DNA from 2 places in the Stenotrophomonas sp. WZN-1 genome. Region 2 is predicted to be linked to the other one. Evidence: riboswitches for the same ligand, from Rfam matches in the RefSeq annotation. Region 2 holds a riboswitch; the other holds the start of a gene.
What was found. Region 2 has a riboswitch for glycine ahead of CCR98_RS18630 (trimeric intracellular cation channel family protein). Riboswitches for the same ligand answer to the same signal wherever they lie in the genome.
Positions count from the first base shown of each region.

Region 1: linked by a shared signal. The riboswitch ahead of gcvP (aminomethyl-transferring glycine dehydrogenase) and the one ahead of CCR98_RS18630 (trimeric intracellular cation channel family protein) in region 2 are both predicted to bind glycine.

Region 1 is NZ_CP021768.1:3,302,952-3,312,265, reverse strand. It holds gene CCR98_RS15620 (catalase) at 1-1,750, opposite strand, end outside; gene CCR98_RS15615 (AraC family transcriptional regulator) at 1,865-2,587, shown strand; gene CCR98_RS15610 (amino acid permease) at 2,670-4,037, shown strand; gene CCR98_RS15605 (VOC family protein) at 4,182-4,592, shown strand; gene gcvP (aminomethyl-transferring glycine dehydrogenase) at 4,685-7,552, opposite strand; glycine riboswitch at 7,615-7,717, opposite strand; gene CCR98_RS15595 (multidrug effflux MFS transporter) at 8,018-9,244, shown strand.
Region 2 is NZ_CP021768.1:3,985,604-3,994,917, reverse strand. It holds gene CCR98_RS18655 (MarR family transcriptional regulator) at 1-412, shown strand, start outside; gene CCR98_RS18650 (DNA alkylation repair protein) at 409-1,149, shown strand; gene CCR98_RS18645 (DUF6616 family protein) at 1,205-1,543, shown strand; gene CCR98_RS18640 (hypothetical protein) at 1,656-1,913, shown strand; gene CCR98_RS18635 (3-deoxy-7-phosphoheptulonate synthase) at 2,209-3,282, shown strand; gene CCR98_RS18630 (trimeric intracellular cation channel family protein) at 3,480-4,097, opposite strand; glycine riboswitch at 4,182-4,285, opposite strand; glycine riboswitch at 4,299-4,388, opposite strand; gene CCR98_RS18625 (GIY-YIG nuclease family protein) at 4,429-4,704, shown strand; gene CCR98_RS18620 (nuclear transport factor 2 family protein) at 4,776-5,207, shown strand; gene CCR98_RS18615 (hypothetical protein) at 5,212-5,667, shown strand; gene CCR98_RS18610 (NAD(P)/FAD-dependent oxidoreductase) at 5,749-7,029, opposite strand; gene CCR98_RS18605 (NYN domain-containing protein) at 7,153-7,932, shown strand; gene CCR98_RS18600 (glutathione S-transferase) at 8,075-8,695, shown strand; gene CCR98_RS18595 (primosomal protein N') at 8,745-9,314, opposite strand, start outside.

The DNA.
Region 1 (9,314 bases), 680 kb from region 2:
CGACCAGCTTCACGTCTGCACCTGCCTTCCGTGCGGCCTTGCTCAGGCCAGCGATCATGCGGGCGTCAGAACCTTCGTCGAACAGGATGCCGATGCAGCGCCCCTGCAGGGTGGGTTTGGTGCGGCCGATCACGCGCACCTCGGGGGCCGGCGGCATGTCGCGTGCCGGGGTGGCGGTAGGCGCCGGGTCGGGCAGCGCAGGCAGTGCCAGTCCATCGGCCACGCGCTGCGCCAACGCGTCATCGATGTTGCGCAGATGGCTGACGGTGCGTACCCGCACCTTCAGCGTTTCCACCTTCGACAGTTCGAACACCAGCGCCGATGCCAGGTGCGCCTGCTCCGGCTTTTCAAGGCTGCGGAAGAACATGCGCGCCTGGCTGTAGTGGTCGGCGAAGCTCTCCGCGCGTGTCCGCCCCTTGCGACCGTCGTCCGCAGTGGCGTGGCTACGGAAGCCGCTCGGGGTCTCGCGCGGTGTGTCGTCCTGCAGCGAACTGGGGTCGTACGCCACCCGGCCCTTGGGCACCTGCATCTGCATGTGGCCGTCGCGCTGATGATTGGCAAACGGGCACTTGGGCGCATTCACCGGGATCTGGTGGAAGTTCGGGCCGCCCAGGCGCAGCAGCTGGGTGTCCAGGTAGGAGAACAGACGGCCCTGCAGCAGCGGGTCGTTGCTGAAGTCGATGCCCGGCGGCACGTTGGCCGGGCAGAACGCCACCTGTTCGGTCTCGGCGAAGAAGTTGTCCGGCCAGCGGTCCAGCACCATGCGCCCGATCACCTGCAACGGCACCAGCGATTCGGGAATGATCTTGGTCGGATCCAGGTGATCGAACGGGAAACTGTCTGCCTGCTCTTCGGTGAACAGCTGCACTGCCAGTTCCCATTCCGGGAAGTCGCCGCGCTGGATGGCCTCGAACAGGTCGCGGCGATGGAAGTCGTTGTCGGCCGACTGCAGTTTCAGCGCTTCGTCCCACACCGTGGACTGGATGCCCAGCTTTGGCCGCCAGTGGAACTTTACGAAGGTCGAGTCACCCGCCTCGTTCAGCAGGCGGAAGCTGTGCACGCCGAAGCCTTCGATCATGCGCAGCGAACGCGGAATGGCACGGTCGCTCATTGCCCACATGATCATGTGCATCGACTCGGGCATCAGCGAGATGAAATCCCAGAAGGTGTCGTGGGCCGTGGCCGCCTGTGGAAACGCACGGTCCGGTTCCATCTTCACCGCGTGCACCAGGTCCGGGAATTTCATCGCGTCCTGGATGAAGAACACCGGGATGTTGTTACCGACCAGATCCCAGTTGCCTTCCCTGGTATAGAACTTGACCGCGAAGCCGCGAACGTCGCGCGGGGTGTCCACCGAGCCTGCGCCACCGGCTACCGTCGAGAAGCGGGTGAACACGGGTGTCTTCACGCCTACCTCGGTCAAGACGCGCGCTCGGGTATGCGCCTTCAGCGATCGGGTCAGCTCGAAGTAGCCATGGGCTGCGCTGCCACGTGCGTGCACGATGCGCTCGGGAATGCGTTCGTGATCGAAGTGGGTGATCTTCTCGCGCAGGATGAAGTCCTCCAGCAGCGTGGGCCCTCGAGGTCCCTGCCGCAGGGAGTTCTGGTTGTCCGCCACCGGGATGCCCTGGTCGGTGGTCATCGTCGGGTGGCTGCCCCCGGCCTGCTGGTGCAGTTCATCGCCATTGCCCCGGCGATGGTTCTCGGTCTGGGCGGTTGCGCGCTTGCCGGTCGGCTTGCTGGCGGCCATGGATGGTGGCTCCGGATCATCAAAGAGAACCACGACACTGGAACCGGACCCGTTAAACCCAGGTCCGGCAAAGGTGAACGTACAGGCAAAAGCAGGCTCGGGTATGCTTGCCCCATGCGAGTCGAGCCCGCCGACATCGAAGCCCTATTCGACGCCATCCCGGATGTGCTGTTCTTCATCAAGGACCTTCAGGGGCGTTACACCCACGTCAACCAGACCATGCTGCGACGGCTGGGCCTGCGCGCGCGCAAGGACGTGATCGGGCGCACCGCGGCCGAGATCTACCCGACCGGCCTCAGTGCGGACTACGTCGACCAGGACGCCCGCGTGCTGTCCGGCGAAGTGATCGAGAACCTGATGGAGCTGCACCTGTTCGCCAACCGCGAACCGGGCTGGTGCCTGACCTGCAAGCGCCCGCTGGTGGTCGATGGAGCCATCGAGGGCCTGATCGGCATTTCCCGCGACCTCGGCCAGAAGGACAGCCTCGGCACCCAGTACGAGCAGCTGCGGCTGGCGCTGGCCCACCTCAACGCGCACTACGCCGAGAACGTGCGCATGCAGACCCTGCTGGACATCACCGGTTTCTCGCTGTCGAAGCTGGAGCGCAGCTTCCGCAAGGTGTTCCAGATGACCCCGCAGCAGGTGCTGACCCGGCTGCGGATCCAGATGGCCATGCATCTGCTGCATGGCGACGACAGCATCGCCTGCATCGGCCAGGCCTGTGGTTTCAGCGACCAGAGCGCCTTTACCCGCAAGTTCAAGGCTGAAACCGGTTTCTCGCCGCGCGCCTACCGCGCCCGTATCGGTGGGAACGTCGGCGAGCCGGCGCTGGCCTGAGCCGCCTGCTGCGCTGTGCCTATCCCCGTGGGCACGGGACAGGGTAAGGTGTCGCCCCTGTAGCCCGCCGCCAGCCCCGCCGATGCCCAACTCGATTCCGACCGCTTCGCCGTCCCGCCTCGGACATTCGCTCAAGCCCCGCCAGCTGATCATGATGGGCCTGGGCAGCGCCATCGGCGCCGGCCTGTTCCTCGGCTCGGGCGTGGGTGTGCAGGCGGCCGGTCCGGCGGTGCTGGTGTCGTACCTGGTGGCTGGCGCGCTGGTGATCATCGTGATGAACGCGCTGGGTGAGATGGCGGCGGCCAAGCCCACCAGCGGCGCGTTCTCGGTGTATGCAGCCGACGCCATGGGCGCTACCGCCGGTGCCACCGTGGGCTGGCTGTGGTGGGTGCAGCTGGTGATCGTGATCGCCGCTGAAGCAGTGGGCGCAGCGGGGCTGCTGGCCACGGTCTGGCCGGCGATACCGGTACCGATGGCGGCATTGGCCTTCATGCTGTTCTTCACCGCGATCAACCTGCTCGGAGTGAAGAACTTCGGCGAGTTCGAATTCTGGTTCGCCATCCTCAAGGTGGCGGCGATCCTGGCCTTCATCGCCATTGGCGTGGCGCTGCTGATGGGCTGGCTGCCGCAGGTGACCTCGCCGGGCCTGAGCAACTTCACCGAGCATGGTGGCTTCGCACCGAAGGGCCTGGCCGGGATCGGTGCGGCGCTGCTGGTTGTCGTTTTTGCCTTCGGTGGCACCGAGATCGTGGCCGTGGCAGCGGCCGAAACCGAAGATCCCGAGCGCAGCATCGCCCGTGCCATCCGCACCGTGGCCTGGCGCATCCTGGTGTTCTACATCGGCTCGCTGAGCGTGATCATCGCCGTGGTGCCGTGGACCAGCGAGGCGCTGAAGTCGCCGTTCGCCGCCGTGCTGGACATCGCCCGCATCCCGGGCGCCGGTACTGCGATCACCCTGATCGCCGTGATTGCGCTGCTGTCGGCGCTCAATGCCAACCTCTATGGCGCCTCGCGCATGATGTATTCGCTGGCGCAGCGCCGCGAAGCGCCGGCTGTGCTCGGCTGGACCGACCCGCGCCAGGTGCCGGTGATCGCCGTGCTGGCCAGCGTGCTGTTCGGCTTTGCCGCCACGGTGATGGAACTGCTGTTCCCGGACCGGGTGCTGCCGGTGCTGCTGAACATCGTCGGTTCCACCTGCCTGCTGGTGTGGACGCTGTCGCTGGTCTCGCAGCTGGTGCTGCGCCGGCGCGCGGATCGCCTGGGCACCCGCCTGCCGTTCCGCATGGCCGGCTTCCCGTGGCTGACCTGCTGTGCACTGGCGATCCTGGCGCTGATCTTCGGCCTGCTGCTGAGTGAAGCGCATACCCGGCTGCAGTTCCTGTCGATGGTGGCGTTGACCGCCACGATCGCCGCCAGCAGCGCCATCGCGCGGCGCATGCGCGAGGCCTGATTGCTGTTGTAGAGCCGACCCCACGGTCGGCTGCTGTTCGCGTGGCCGCCAGCCGAGCGCGGGCTCGGCTCTACAGCAGGCATACATCCGCCGTGCCATCCTGATCGCGTGGGCCGTCATCGGCCCGTCGAACAGGAGCACCGCATGCTGCGCAGCCGTCCCTTCCTGATGTTCACCGGCCAGGCCGAGGCCGCGCTGGCCCTGTACGCCGAAGCCTTTGCCGATTTCCGCCTGCTGGCCCTGCAACGCCACCCCGAGGGCGCCGGCGCCGGCGTGCCCGGGCAGGTGCGCCAGGCCATTTTCCTGCTCGGTGGCACCCACTACCTGTGCTTCGACAGCCTGGACGTGCACGACTTCACCTTCTCGCCGTCGATCTCGCTGTTCGTCGAGTGTTCCGGCGCCGAGCAGTTCGAACGAGCCGCACGCGTGCTGGGCGAGGGCGGCCATTGGCTGATGCCGGTGGGCGATTACGATTTCAGCAACCGCTATGGCTGGGTGCAGGACCGCTTCGGCGTGTCGTGGCAGTTGAGCCTGGGGCAGATGCCGGATCCGTGATCGGAAGTATGTGGGTGTGGCCCCTGGTCCACACGTCCTTATGAAAACGGCCCGCTTGCGCGGGCCGTTTTCTTTACCGATGCAGGGAGGAATCACGCCTCGACTTCATCATCCTTGTAGGCATCGACCGGGATGCAGGCGCACATCACGTTCTTGTCGCCGTACACGTTGTCCACGCGCGCCACCGGCGGCCAGTACTTGCTCTGCTTCAGGCTGGCCAGCGGGAAAGCGGCCAGTTCGCGCGGGTAGGCGTGGGTCCACTCGCTGGCGGTCACTGCGGTGGCAGTGTGCGGCGCGTTCTTCAGCGGGTTGTCCTCGCGGTCCAGGCGGCCGTCTTCGATCGCAGTGATTTCCTCGCGGATCTGGATCATCGCGTTGATGAAGCGATCCAGTTCGTGCAGCGATTCGCTCTCGGTCGGCTCCACCATCAGCGTGCCGGCCACCGGGAAGCTCAGGGTCGGGGCGTGGAAGCCGAAGTCGATCAGGCGCTTGGCCACGTCCTCGGCGCCGATGCCGCTGGTCTTTTCCAGCGGGCGCACGTCGAGGATGCACTCGTGCGCCACCAGGCCGTTGCGGCCGGTGTACAGGGTCTTGAAGTGCGGGGCCAGGCGCTTGGCGATGTAGTTGGCGTTGAGCTGCGCGACCTGGGTGGCCTTGCGCAGGCCGTCGCGGCCCATCATCGCGATGTACATCCAGCTGATCGGCAGGATCGAGGCGCTGCCGAAGCTGGCCGCGCTGACCATGCCGACCGGGCCGTTGTCACCCAGCTTGCCGGGCAGGAACGGGGCCAGGTGCTCCTTGACCGCGCACGGGCCGACGCCCGGGCCGCCACCGCCGTGCGGGATGCAGAAGGTCTTGTGCAGGTTCAGGTGCGAAACATCCGACCCCCACTTGCCCGGCTTGGCCACGCCGACCAGGGCGTTCATGTTGGCACCGTCGGTGTACACCTGGCCGCCGTGCTTGTGGATGATCTCGCAGATCTCCACCACCTCTTCCTCGAACACGCCGTGCGTGGACGGGTAGGTCATCATGATCGCGGCCAGGCGGTCGCTGTACTTCTCGGCGTTGAGGCGGATGTCCTCGACGTCGACGTTGCCGTTGGCATCGGTCTTGGTCACCACCACCTTCATGCCGCACATCTGCGCCGAGGCCGGGTTGGTGCCGTGCGCCGAGTCCGGGATCAGGCAGATGTCGCGGTGGTCTTCGCCGCGCGAGCGGTGGTAGGCGCGGATCGCCAGCAGGCCGGCGTACTCGCCCTGCGCGCCGGAGTTCGGCTGCAGGCTGACCGCGTCATAGCCGGTGCATTCGACCAGCATCGCTTCCAGCGTGTCGATCAGTTCCTTGTAGCCCAGCGCCTGGTCGGCCGGCACCAGCGGGTGGATCTGCGAGAACTCCGGCCAGGTCACCGGGATCATCTCGGCGGTGGCGTTGAGCTTCATGGTGCACGAGCCCAGCGGGATCATCGTGCGGTCCATCGCCAGGTCCTTGTCGGCCAGCGAGCGCAGGTAGCGCAGCAGTTCGTGCTCGCTGTGGTGGGTGTTGAACACCGGGTGGGTCAGGAACGCGGACTGGCGCAGCAGGCCGGCCGGCAGCGCATCGGCGGTGCTGGCATCCAGCGCGTCGACGTCGGCCTGCGCACCGAACACGGCGGCCAGCGCGACCACGTCGGCGCGGGTGGCGGTCTCGTCCAGGCTGATGCCGACCGAGTCGCTGTCGATCGCGCGCAGGTTGTAACCCGCAGCGCGGGCCTTGGCGTGGATCTCATCGGCATGCACGCCGGTGACATGCAGGGTGTCGAAGAAGTCACTACCGACCTGCACGCCGGCCTTGCGCAGCGCCGCGGCCAGGATCGAGGCCAGGCGGTGGGTGCGGCGGGCGATGCGGGTCAGGCCTTCCGGGCCGTGGTAGACGGCATACATCGAGGCCATCACCGCCAGCAGCACCTGTGCGGTACAGATGTTGGAGGTGGCCTTCTCGCGGCGGATGTGCTGCTCGCGGGTCTGCAGGGTCAGGCGGTAGGCCGGGTTGCCCTGCGCATCGACCGAGACGCCGATCAGGCGGCCCGGCATCGAGCGCTTGTAGGCGTCACGGCAGGCCATGAACGCGGCGTGCGGGCCGCCGAAGCCGAATGGCACGCCGAATCGCTGGCTGTTGCCGACCACGATGTCCGCGCCCCATTCGCCCGGGGCGGCCAGCAGGGTCAGTGCCAGCAGGTCGGTGGCCACGGCCACCAGGCCGCCGCGCGCGTGCACGGCATCGACCAGCGCCTTGTAGTCGCCGACCTGGCCGAAGGTGTCCGGGTACTGCAGCAGCAGGCCGAAGGCTTCCGCTTCCAGTGCTTCGGCCGGGGTGCCCACGCGCAGCACGATGCCCATCGGTTCGGCGCGCGTGCGCAGCAGTTCCAGGGTCTGCGGGTGCACGGCGTCGTGCACGAAGAAGGTGTCCGACTTCGACTTGGCCGAACGCTTGGCCAGGGTCATCGCTTCGGCAGCGGCGGTGGCTTCGTCCAGCAGCGAGGCGTTGGCGATTTCCATGCCGGTGAGGTCGGCGCACAGGGTCTGGAAGTTGATCAGCGCTTCCATGCGGCCCTGCGAGATTTCCGCCTGGTACGGGGTGTAGGCGGTGTACCAGGCCGGGTTTTCCAGGATATTGCGCAGGATCACGTTCGGCGTGTGGGTACCGTAGTAGCCCTGGCCGATGAAGCTGCGCAGCACGGTGTTCTTGTCGGCGATCGCACGGATCTTCGCCAGTGCCTGCACTTCGGTCATCGATTCAGGCAGTGCCAGCGGCGCCGGCGACTTGATCTTGGCCGGTACGATGGCATCGGACATCGCATCCAGCGATGCGTGGCCGACGACGTCGAGCATCTGCGCGATCTCGGCATCGTTGGGGCCGATGTGGCGCTCGACGAACGCATTGTGGTGCTCGAGCTCACGCAGGGAAGGGGTGTTCTGGGACATGGCGAAGGATCCGTCAGGAAAGGGCACACGCACGGGCACAAGCCGCCGGTCGGCGGTCTGCGGGGCGCCCCTCTGTCCTTTTGCCTGAGAGTTTGGAAGCGCGGAAAACCGCGGCTTCGTGCCCCTTCGGCGCCGGATCGAACCGGTCTCTCCAGAGTTGTGTTACGGGTGGTATCGGGCCTGAGCGATTACGGGCGTTGCGCCTTCGGCAGCGGTGTTCCGCTTCTCCCACCGTGTTGCCCGCCGATTATAGCCCGTTGCGGGCGCGCCAGCCGCCTCCGGGCCCGGCCGCTGCGCCTGAATGGCCGATGGCCCGGTCGTGCGTTTTGTGCACCGCTGCATGGCATCGGGCGCAATCCCCACCTATGATGGCGGGATACCCGAATTCATCTGGCGCCGTCCCTGCTGCAGGGGGACCGGCGCCCGCCGTGCGTGCAACGCATGGCCCTGCCGGACGCCTTCCCCATGACCGCCGCTGTTGCTCCCTCCACCCGCCGCATGGCCCTGCTGCTCGCCGGCCTGGCCATGTTCGGTCCGTTCTCGATCGACACCATCTTCCCGGCGTTCCCGCAGCTGGCCCAGCGCCTGGCGGTGGACGAGGTGGCGGTGCAGCAGACCATCAGCGTGTACCTGCTGTTCTACGGCCTGATGAGCCTGGCACACGGCCCGCTGTCCGATGCCTGGGGCCGCAAGCGGGTGATCCTCGGCGGCCTGGTGGTGTTCGTCGGTGCCTCGGTCGGCTGTGCGCTGTCCACCGACCTGACCACGCTGCTGGCGTTCCGCGCGCTGCAGGGTCTGTCCGCAGGCGTCGGCATGATTGTCGGCCGTGCGGTGATCCGCGACCTGTACCACGGCCACGATGCACAGCGGCTGATGAGCCAGGTGTCGATGCTGTTCGGCATCGCCCCGGCGATCGCACCGATCATCGGTGGCTGGATCCTGCTCAGCGGCGCCGGCTGGCCGCTGATCTTCTGGTTCCTGGTGGTGTTCGCGCTGGTGCTGCTGGCGGCCACCGCGCGCTACCTGCCGGAAACCCATCCGGTCGAGGCGCGCGTGCCGTTGTCACCGCGCGTGCTGATGCGCAACTACGTGGGCATCGGCTTCAATCCGCGTTTCCTGCGCCTTGCGTTGGCCGGCAGCATCGGCTTCGGTGGCGTGTTCCTGTACATCTCCTCGGCGCCGGTGTTCGTGATGCAGCACCTGCACCTGGGCGAGGGCGGCTTCGCCTGGCTGTTCATCCCCACCATCGGCGGCATGACCACCGGCTCGTTCCTGTCCGGGCGCATGGCCGGGCACAGCAGCCCCACGCGACAGGTCTCCATCGGTTTCGCCCTGTGCGCGCTGTCGGTGCTGCTGAACATCGGCTATGTCGGCCTGGCGCCACAGTTCGCCCTGCCGTGGGCGGTGATGCCGATCTTCCTGGGCGGCATGGGCATGGCGCTGATCTTCCCGATCCTGGCGCTGGCGGTGCTGGACATGTACCCGCACCAGCGCGGCCTGGCCTCGTCGCTGCAGGCCTTCGTGCAGCTGATGATCAGCACCGTGGTGGCCGGCGTGGTGTCACCGCTGCTCAGCGCCAGCCCGCTGCACCTGGCGCTGGGCCAGGCGGCGTTCTTCGGCGCCGGCTTCGTGTTCTGGTACTGGGAACACCGGCGCGAACGCGCGGCGCAGGCGGCCTGCACGGGCCATTGAGCAGCGTGCAGGGGTAGGGCGGGCCGTGACGCCCGCAGCACTTGCGACGGGAAACCACCGGACTAGGCTG
Region 2 (9,314 bases):
GCTGTCGCTCTCGACGTCCATCGATCGCGATTGCGCTACACGGCTTGCACCGCACGGGCTCAGCGAGGGTCGCTTCATCGTGCTGTTCCTGCTGCATGGAGCCGATGGCTCGTTGCCGCCCCATGAACTGGCAGAGCGTGCCGGCGTGACCCGCGCCACCATCAGCGGCCTGCTCGATGGCCTGCAGCGCGAAGGCCTGCTGCAGCGTTGCAGCGATGCCGAAGATGGCCGTCGCCTGCGGATCGTGCTGACAGCAAAGGGTGCGCGCTTGGCCGATGCGCTGTTCGAGCAGCACACGCAGTGGATCGGCGGCCTGTTCAACGGCCTGGATGCGGATGAACAGCAGCAGCTGTCACGGCTGCTGCACAAGGTCTGGCAGCACACGGACGGCGGGCGGGAATCCGCAGCATGAGTACGCCCATTCCAGCGGAGCGGAGGCGTGCACTCAACAGTGGCAACGCCGCCGCCACCCATCTGGCCGAATGCCTGGCAGTGGATTTCGCCGAGCTGCTGCAAGGGGTAGCGCCTGCGCTTGAACCGGAAGCGCTGCAGTGCATGCACGAAGCCTCAGGCAAGGGCATCACCCAGCGCATGACCCTGGCCGCGCAGTTGCTGCGTGAGGCGGGGCAGGGCGCGCCTGCGCTCTGGCAGCATCACAGCTCCGATACCGTGCGCGGCTGGGCCTGTTATCTGATCGGCAGCGATGCTCGCGCAACGCTGGCAGAGAAGCTGCAGCAGATGCGCACGCTGGCCGATGACCCGCACTTCGGCGTGCGCGAATGGGCGTGGCTGGCGCTACGCACGGACATTGTTTCCGCGCCGATGCAGGCGCTCGGGTACCTGCAACCGTGGACACAGGAAACTTCGCCATACCTGCGCCGCTTCGCCTGCGAAGCACTGCGTCCACGTGGTGTCTGGGCCACGCACATCGCCCTGTTCAAGCAACATCCGGAACATGCATTGGCGCTGCTGGAAGCACTGGCCGATGACCCGGAACGCTACGTGCAGGATTCGGTCAGCAATTGGCTCAATGATGCCGGCAAGACACAGCCGCAGTGGCTGCGCGGACTCTGCGTGCGCTGGCAGCGCGAGCACGACAGCGTCGCCAACGCCTACATCCGCAAACGCGCGATGCGCTCGCTCCGGTAGTGCCGGCCGCTGGCCGGCAACTCCGCAGCCTCGTCAACCTCAAGGAAGAACCACCATGTCCCACACCTTCATCGAGCTCTATACCGCCACGCCTGCCTGGACCACACTCCCGCCCGAACAGCGCGCGGCCTTCTTCGCCCGGATCGGTGCCGGCATGCAGCAGTTCGATCCGGCCCGCATTGCCCCACTGGCCATGGGCCGCATCGCCACGGACGTGCCGCACGGCAGCGGCGAGCAGTTCTATGCGGTCTGGCACTGCGCCAGCCGCGATGAGGCTGATGCGCTGGCGGCTGGCATTGCTGCTACCGGCTGGCATGCGTACTTCACCACCACCCATGCCATCGGTGCGGTGGACAGCATGGACCAGCACCTGGCCGACCTGGCCGCGTTGTAGCGCTGCTGCGGAGGTGCCCAGACACCCGGCCAGCAGCAGGGCGGCACATGCGCCTGTCACCCGGACGCGGTAAACAGGACATTGCCCATATCCATCCGCAGGGAAGTTGATCATGCAGAGCACGCTCCAGGTGACGCTGTTCGGCCCGCTTGGCGACAGCCCGGCATTGCAGTTGCCGGGGCGGGAAGGGCCGTCGGTGGCCATCCCGGAATCGGTCCTGCGGCAGTTGGTCTCCGACCTCTACACCGCCCGTTCCCTGCTTAATCCCGAGCAGCTGGACGAGGCCAGGCTGGAGCTGGACCGCGTGCTGGAGCGCTGGGCCGACATCCACGAAGGCCTGCTGCTGGACGTGGAAGTGCATGGCAAATGAGCGGCTTTGCGTGGCGGCTGCCGCGTAGGCAGCGCTGGAGTGCACCTCACTGAACCGTGTCCCCAGTTGCGGATGAAACATTTTGCACTGCGCAAAAGCTGTGCTATCAATACATCCCATGAACGCAGCCGCTACCCGCTTTTACTGGTATTACTTTCCGAAGCCACTGGCGGAGGAAGGACTGCGCTCACCCTGAAGAAAGCTTCAGACGCATTCCCGAAAGCCGCCAGCGAACCTGGCGGCTTTTTTCATGCCGCCGCGCTGGGGACCCCCAACGTTCCGGAGATCTCCTGCAATGCCCCCGCACACCGACGACCTGCGTATCCGCACCATCGAACCGCTGACACCGCCTGCCCAGCTGCTGGCGATGCTGCCCTGTGACGATGAAGCCTCCGACACCGTCAGCGCCTCGCGCGCGGCCCTGCACCAGATACTGCATGGCCGTGACGACCGCCTGGCGGTGGTGGTGGGCCCATGCTCGATCCACGACCCGAAGGCCGCCATCGAGTACGCCCAGCGCCTGAAGCCGCTGCGCGATGCGCTGGCCGGCGAACTGGAAATCGTCATGCGCGTGTACTTCGAGAAGCCGCGCACCACGGTGGGCTGGAAGGGCCTGATCAATGATCCGGACCTGGACGGCAGCTTCAGGATCGACAAGGGCCTGCGCATCGCCCGCGGCCTGCTGCGCGACATCAACAAGCTCGGCCTGCCGGCCGGTGTCGAATTCCTCGATGTGATCTCGCCGCAGTACATCGCCGACCTGGTGGCGTGGGGCGCGATCGGTGCACGCACCACCGAAAGCCAGGTGCATCGTGAGTTGGCCTCGGGGCTGTCGTGCCCGGTCGGGTTCAAGAACGGCACCGATGGCAACGTGAAGATCGCCGCCGACGCGGTGGGTGCAGCGTCCAATCCGCATCACTTCCTGTCGGTCACCAAGCAGGGCGGTACCGCCATCGTATCGACCACCGGCAATCCGGATTGCCATGTGATCCTGCGCGGCGGCAAGCAGCCGAACTACGACGCAGGCAGCGTCGCCGATGCCTGCCAGGTGCTGGCCAAGGCCAAGCTGCCGACGCGCCTGATGATCGACGCCAGCCATGCCAATAGTTTGAAGAACCCGGAAAACCAGCCGAAGGTGATCGAGGACATCGCCGTTCAGTTGGAAGACGGCGAACAGCGCATCGTTGGTGTGATGATCGAGAGCCATCTGGTTGGTGGCCGCCAGGAACTGGTGGAAGGCCAGCCGCTGGTCTACGGGCAGAGCATCACCGATGGCTGCATCGACTGGGACACCACCGTGACGGTGCTGGAGCGACTGGCTGCGGCCGTGCGCGCCCGTCGCGACGTGAAGGTGTCCGAAGCCGCCTGAGTGCGGCACGTGTGTGGATGGCGGCCAGCGCCTGCGGGGGTGCGGCCGCGATCAGGGCCGGCCGGAGTTGGAGGCCGGCCCATCTGCACCGGCGATGCGCCTGGCGCTGCGCATGAGCGACAGCGCCAGGTACATCGCCGGGGTGGTGCAGTAGATCCGCGCAAAGCGTGGAACCCCATGCTCGGCGAACGCGAACCTCAATGCACTTCGTCGTGGTACACGAACTTCGGCATTTCCCAGCGGTAGTGGATCGCCAGCAGGCGCAACGCGAAGCCGCCGCCGAGGCAGCACAGGATCGCAGTGGCATCGGCCACGCCCCAATGCAGCAGCAACAGATACGCTGCGCCGGTCAGCAGCGCGATGATCGCGTACAGCTCCTTCTGGAAGATCAGCGGCACCTCGTTGCAGAGGATGTCGCGCAGCACGCCGCCGAACGCGCCGGTCAGCATGCCGGCGATCAGCACGATCGGCATCGCATGGCCCGCCTCGCGCGCGATCGAGCAGCCGATCAGGGTGAAGGCGATCAGGCCCAGGCCATCGAGCACCAGAAAGGTGCGGCGGAAGTGGTGCATCCAGCGTGCGACCCAGGTGGCGATCAGCGCCGCGCATACGGTGAAGCCCAGGTACTCGGGATGCTTCACCCAGCCCAGCGGGTAATGGCCGAGCAGGATGTCGCGCAGCGAGCCGCCGCCGAGGGCGGTGACGCAGGCGATCATGACCACACCGAACAGGTCCATGCGGCGGCGACCGGCGGACAGTGCGCCGGTCATGGCCTCGGCGGAAATGGCGATCAGGTAGATGATGGACAACAGCATGGGGCAGGCTCCGGGCGCGGTGGGGCCGGCCATGCGCGACCACCGCCACTGCCTGCGCAATGACGGGATGACGATGACCGGTGCCGCTCCCGCTGTCCTTTTGCCTGAGAGTTCAGCGGCGTAGGCCGCGTGCCCCTTCGGCGGATCGTCCCGGGCGTGCCCGGTGACCTCTCTCCAGCTCGGCGAGTCGAATGCATGGTTGGTGGGATTCCAGCCCACCGGCCTGAGCGATCATGGGAGCCTGCGCCTTCGGCGGGCGCCAGCGCGGCGCCTCTCTCCTGCATTCGGGCGCCAGTATATCCGCTGCAGTGCAGCACGGCATAATCCGGGCATGGCCCCGTCCCTCCGCCCGTGGTTCCTGTACCTGCTCGAATGCCGCGATGGCAGCTATTACGCCGGCATCAGCACCGACGTGGACGCGCGTTTCGCCGCCCACCAGGCCGGCAAGGGCGCGCGCTACACCCGGGCACGGCCACCGCTGCGCGTGCTGGCCGTGCGCGAGTACCCGGACCGGGCCGCCGCCTCGCGGGCCGAATGGCAGCTCAAGCAGCAGCCGCGCGAACGCAAGCTGGCCTGGCTGCAGGCACCTGCCGGGACGCTTCGGTAGATCCACGCCACGCGTGGATGGGCTGCCCGGCCCATGCGATGATCGCCCCGCGCCCAGAGCTGGAGACCCGGATGTCCACGATCGCCCTGCTGGTCGCTCTTTCCGCAGCAACGAGCCCTGCCGCCGACCCGGTCACCCTCGCGGCCATCGAAGCCACCTGCCACGACTACGTCGATGGCCAGTTGGAGGCCGACCCGAAGCGTGTTGCCCGTTCCCTGCACCCGGACCTGGCCAAGCGCGCGGTGCTCGGCGATACACCCGACGAACGCCTGGGCCTGCGCCGCATGTCGAAGGAAGAGCTGGTCTCGTTGACAAAGCAGGGCGCGCTGAAGACGCCTAAGGATCAATGGGACCGCCGCTGCACGGTGCTGGACGTGACCGGCAACGCCGCCTCGGTGCGGCTGGAAACCCCATGGTTCGTCGACTACTTCCACATGGGCCGCTTCGACCAGCGCTGGGTCATCGTCAACGCACTGTGGTACCCGAAGCCGAAGGCGATGTAGAGCGATGCGTGCCGCCGGCAAAGCATGGATCTCGGTCGTCGTACTGGTAGCCGGTATCGCGCTGCTGCCTGGCCTGCTGTACCTGCTCGGGCTGGCGCTGGTGGAAGGCCGGCCGAAGCCGGCGGACCGCGCGCCCAGTGGTGTGGCTGCGTGCAGCCGTGAACCACGGGCGGGATACCAGCCGATGAACCCCTGGCGCTTCGCCGCGCAGTTCTTCGACAAGGACGCGATGCAGAAGAAGGTGCCTGAAGTGGAGCGGGAGGCCTTCTGGATTGCCCGACGCCACCTGTGGCGACAGCCTCGGCACGGCATGCTGCGCTGGCATCTGAGCAGCACCGCGTTGACGATCTGGATCACCCGGCATTGGAGTGCCGCGCAGATTGCTGATACCGCGAGGAAGGAGGATTTCTGCCGCACCTGGTCGAAACGGCGGGTGCCAGGTGGTCCGATGAACCGGTAGATCCACGCCATGCGTGGAGGGTGTTGACGGGGTCAGAGCCCTTTCCTGCGGAAAGGGATCCGACCCCTTTGCAGGCCTTCCCTAGCGCCTCGGCCGCCGGTCATCCTGATCATCACCGAAGATGATGCGCGCGCTGCGCTGGTAGCTCCAGTACGCCACGGCCCAGTTCAGCAGCACCACGATGCGGTTGCGGAAGCCGATCAGGAAGAACACGTGCGCGGCCAGCCAGAACCACCAGGCCAGGATGCCCGACAGCTGCAGCCGGCCCAGGTGCACGATCGCGGCCATGCGGCCGATGGTGGCGAGGTTGCCGTAGTCGGCGTACTTGAACGGCCCCGGTGCCGCCTTGCCATGCAGGCGCGCGCGGATCACATCGGCCACGTACTTGCCCATCTGCTTGGCGGCAGGGGCCACGCCGGGCACCGGCTTGCCGTTGGCCTGGTTCAGTGCGGCCAGATCGCCGGCCACGAACAGCTCCGGGTGATCGGGCAGGGTCAGGTCCGGCTGTACCTGCACGCGGCCGGCGCGGTCCAGCGGCACGTCCAGCGTGCGCGCCAGTGGTGAGGCGGCCACGCCGGCGGCCCAGACCACGGTGCGGGCCGGCACGAACTGCTCACCGAGCTTGAAGCCCTGGCTGTCGATGTCGCTCACCGGGGTACCGGTCAGCACTTCCACGCCCAGCTTTTCCAGCTGCCGGCGCGCCTTCAGCGAAAGCACTTCCGGGAACGAGGACAGCACGCGCGGCCCAGCCTCGATCAGCCGCACCTTGGCGCTGGCCGGATCGATGTGACGGAATTCGTTGCGCAGCGTATGCCGCGCGATCTCGGCCAGAGTGCCGGCCAGTTCAACACCGGTGGGACCGCCACCGACCACCGCGAAACTCAGCCATGCGGCCTTCTTCGCCGGGTCCGGTTCGGCCTCGGCGCGCTCGAAGGCCAGCAGCAGCTTGCGGCGCAATGCGATGGCATCGTCCAGGGTTTTCAGGCCGGGGGCATCATCGGCCCACTGGTCGTTGCCGAAGTAGGCGTGGGTAGCGCCGGTGGCCAGCAGCAGGCTGTCGTAGTCCAGCGTGCTGCCATCGGCCATGCGGATCTGCCGGGCCTGCTTGTCGATGGCGACCACTTCGCCGAGGCGGACTTCCACGTTGCGCTGGTGGCCGAGGATGTGGCGCAGCGGTGCGGCGATATCCGGCGCGGACAGGCCGGCGGTGGCCACCTGGTACAGCAGTGGCTGGAACAGGTGGTGGTTGCGGCGGTCGACCAGGGTGATGCGCATGCGTTCGCGGGCCAGGGCACGGGTGGCCCAGAGGCCGGCAAAACCGCCGCCGACAACGACCAGGTGGGGAACGCGCTCGCGACTCATCGACTCACTCCAGTGGGGGCATTGGGGGAAGCGCCTGGCATCTTCGCACGGCGGCTGCCTGTCACGTCAGCGCCCGCGTGGATCGGCGATACTCGGGTTCAGGCAACGGCCCCTGAGGAGCCCATGAGCGAACCGGAAAAGCGCATCGCCCTGTTGATCGACGCCGACAACGCGCCGGCCTCGAAGATCGACGAGGTCCTGGCCGAAGTCGCCCGCTACGGCGTGGCCAACGTGCGCCGCGCCTATGGCAACTGGAAGAGCCCGCGGCTGAAGGGCTGGGAAGCGGTGCTGCACGAATATGCGATCCGCCCGATCCAGCAGTTCGCCTACAGCAAGGGCAAGAATGCTTCGGACATGGCGATGGTGATCGATGCCATGGACCTGCTGTACGCGCGCAACCTTGATGGGTTCGCCATCGTCTCCAGCGATGCCGATTTCACCCCGATGGTGATGCGCCTGCTGACCGATGGTGTGAAGGTGTATGGCTTCGGCGAAAAGAAGACGCCCGAACCGTTCGTCAACGCGTGCTCGAAGTTCACCTATCTGGAAGCGCTGGGCCAGACCCATGCCAGCGTGCCGGATGCCGAGCAGGCATCGAGCGAACAGGCATCGAACGAGCCGGTCGTCAATGATGATGCACGCCCGCGCAAGAGCGGGGCGGAGATGCGCAGCGATACGCGGCTGGTGAAGATGCTGCGGCGTGCGGTGTCCTCGGCCGAGGGCGAGGATGGCTGGTCGCATCTGGGGCCGGTCGGCAGCCAGATCGGCAACCAGGCCTCATTCGATCCGCGCAACTACGGCTACGGCAAGCTCAGTGATCTTTTGGCAGCAATCGGGCTGTTCGAGCTGAAGAAGGACGGCAAGTCGTCCTACGTGCGCGCGCTGCCAAAAAAGAACAGGTAGTTCCGGCCACTGGCCGAAGAAGAACCGGTAGTGCCGGCCGCTGGCCGGCAACACCCAGATGCCCGATCGCGCATCCGGCACGCACATCTCCACCCAATCAGGCGTATCGTTGCCGCTCGCATTGCCAGCAGGGAAAACCCGCATGTTGAAGATCTGGGGCCGCCGCAATTCCAGCAACGTCCGTAAGGTACTGTGGTGCGCCGAGGAGATCGGCCTGCCGTATGAATCCATCGAGGTCGGTGGCAGCCACGGTGGCACGCAGACGCCGGAATACCAGGCGATGAACCCGAACAGCCTGGTGCCGGTGATCGAAGACAACGGCCTGCCGCTGTGGGAATCGAACGCCATCGTGCGCTACCTGAGCGCGCGCTACGCGCTGGGCACCCTGTATGCAGAAGACCCGATGGAGCGCGCCCAGGCCGAGAAGTGGATGGACTGGAGTACATCGCGGATGGCGCCGCTGTACAGCGACCTGGTCTGGGGCATCATGCGCACCGCGCCGGCCGACCGCGACGAAGCACGCATCAGTGCCGCCATCGTCCGTGCCGGTGATTACCTGGCGATGGCCGATGCCACCCTGGCGAAACAGCCATGGCTGTCGGGCGAGAAATTCGCGATGGGTGACATTCCACTGGGCTCGCTGATCTACGCCTGGTTCGAACTGCCGATCCAGCGACCGGAGCTTCCGCACCTGGCGGATTGGTATGCGCGCCTGCGTGAGCGGCCGGCCTACCAGCGCGGCGTGATGTCGCCGCTGACGTAAGCGAAAGCGTTCGGGATCCGATCCCACCCGACGGGTGGGCTCTGACCCCTCAATACAGATCCGTCGGATCCACATCCAGCGACCAGCGCACCTTGCGTGCTTCCGGCAGCGCATACAGCTGCGGAACCAGTTGCGAAAGTACACCATGCAGCGGCGGCCGCTGCGCGGCCGACAGCAGCAGCTGCGTGCGCTGGTAGCCGGCACGCCGCGGCATCGGCGCCGGCATCGGCCCGTAGGCTTCGACCACGTTCTGCTCGCCCAGCAACTGCCGCGCGGCCAGCAGGAACGCGTTGGCATGCTCCACCTGCTGCGCTTCGGCCCGCATCAGCGCCAGATGCGCGAATGGCGGGAATCCGGCCGCCTGGCGCTGGTTCAGCTCGGCCTGCGCGAACGGGTGGTAGCCCCCGCTCACCAGGGTTTCCAGCAGCGGGTGCCCGGGGTGATGGGTCTGCAGCCAGACCTCGCCGGGGTCACGTGCACGTCCCGCGCGACCGGCCACCTGGATCAGCTGCTGCGCCAGTTTCTCGCTGGCGCGGAAGTCGGCGGAGAACAGACCTTCGTCGATGCCCACCACCACCACCAGCGTCAGCTTGGGCAGGTCGTGGCCCTTGGCCAGGAT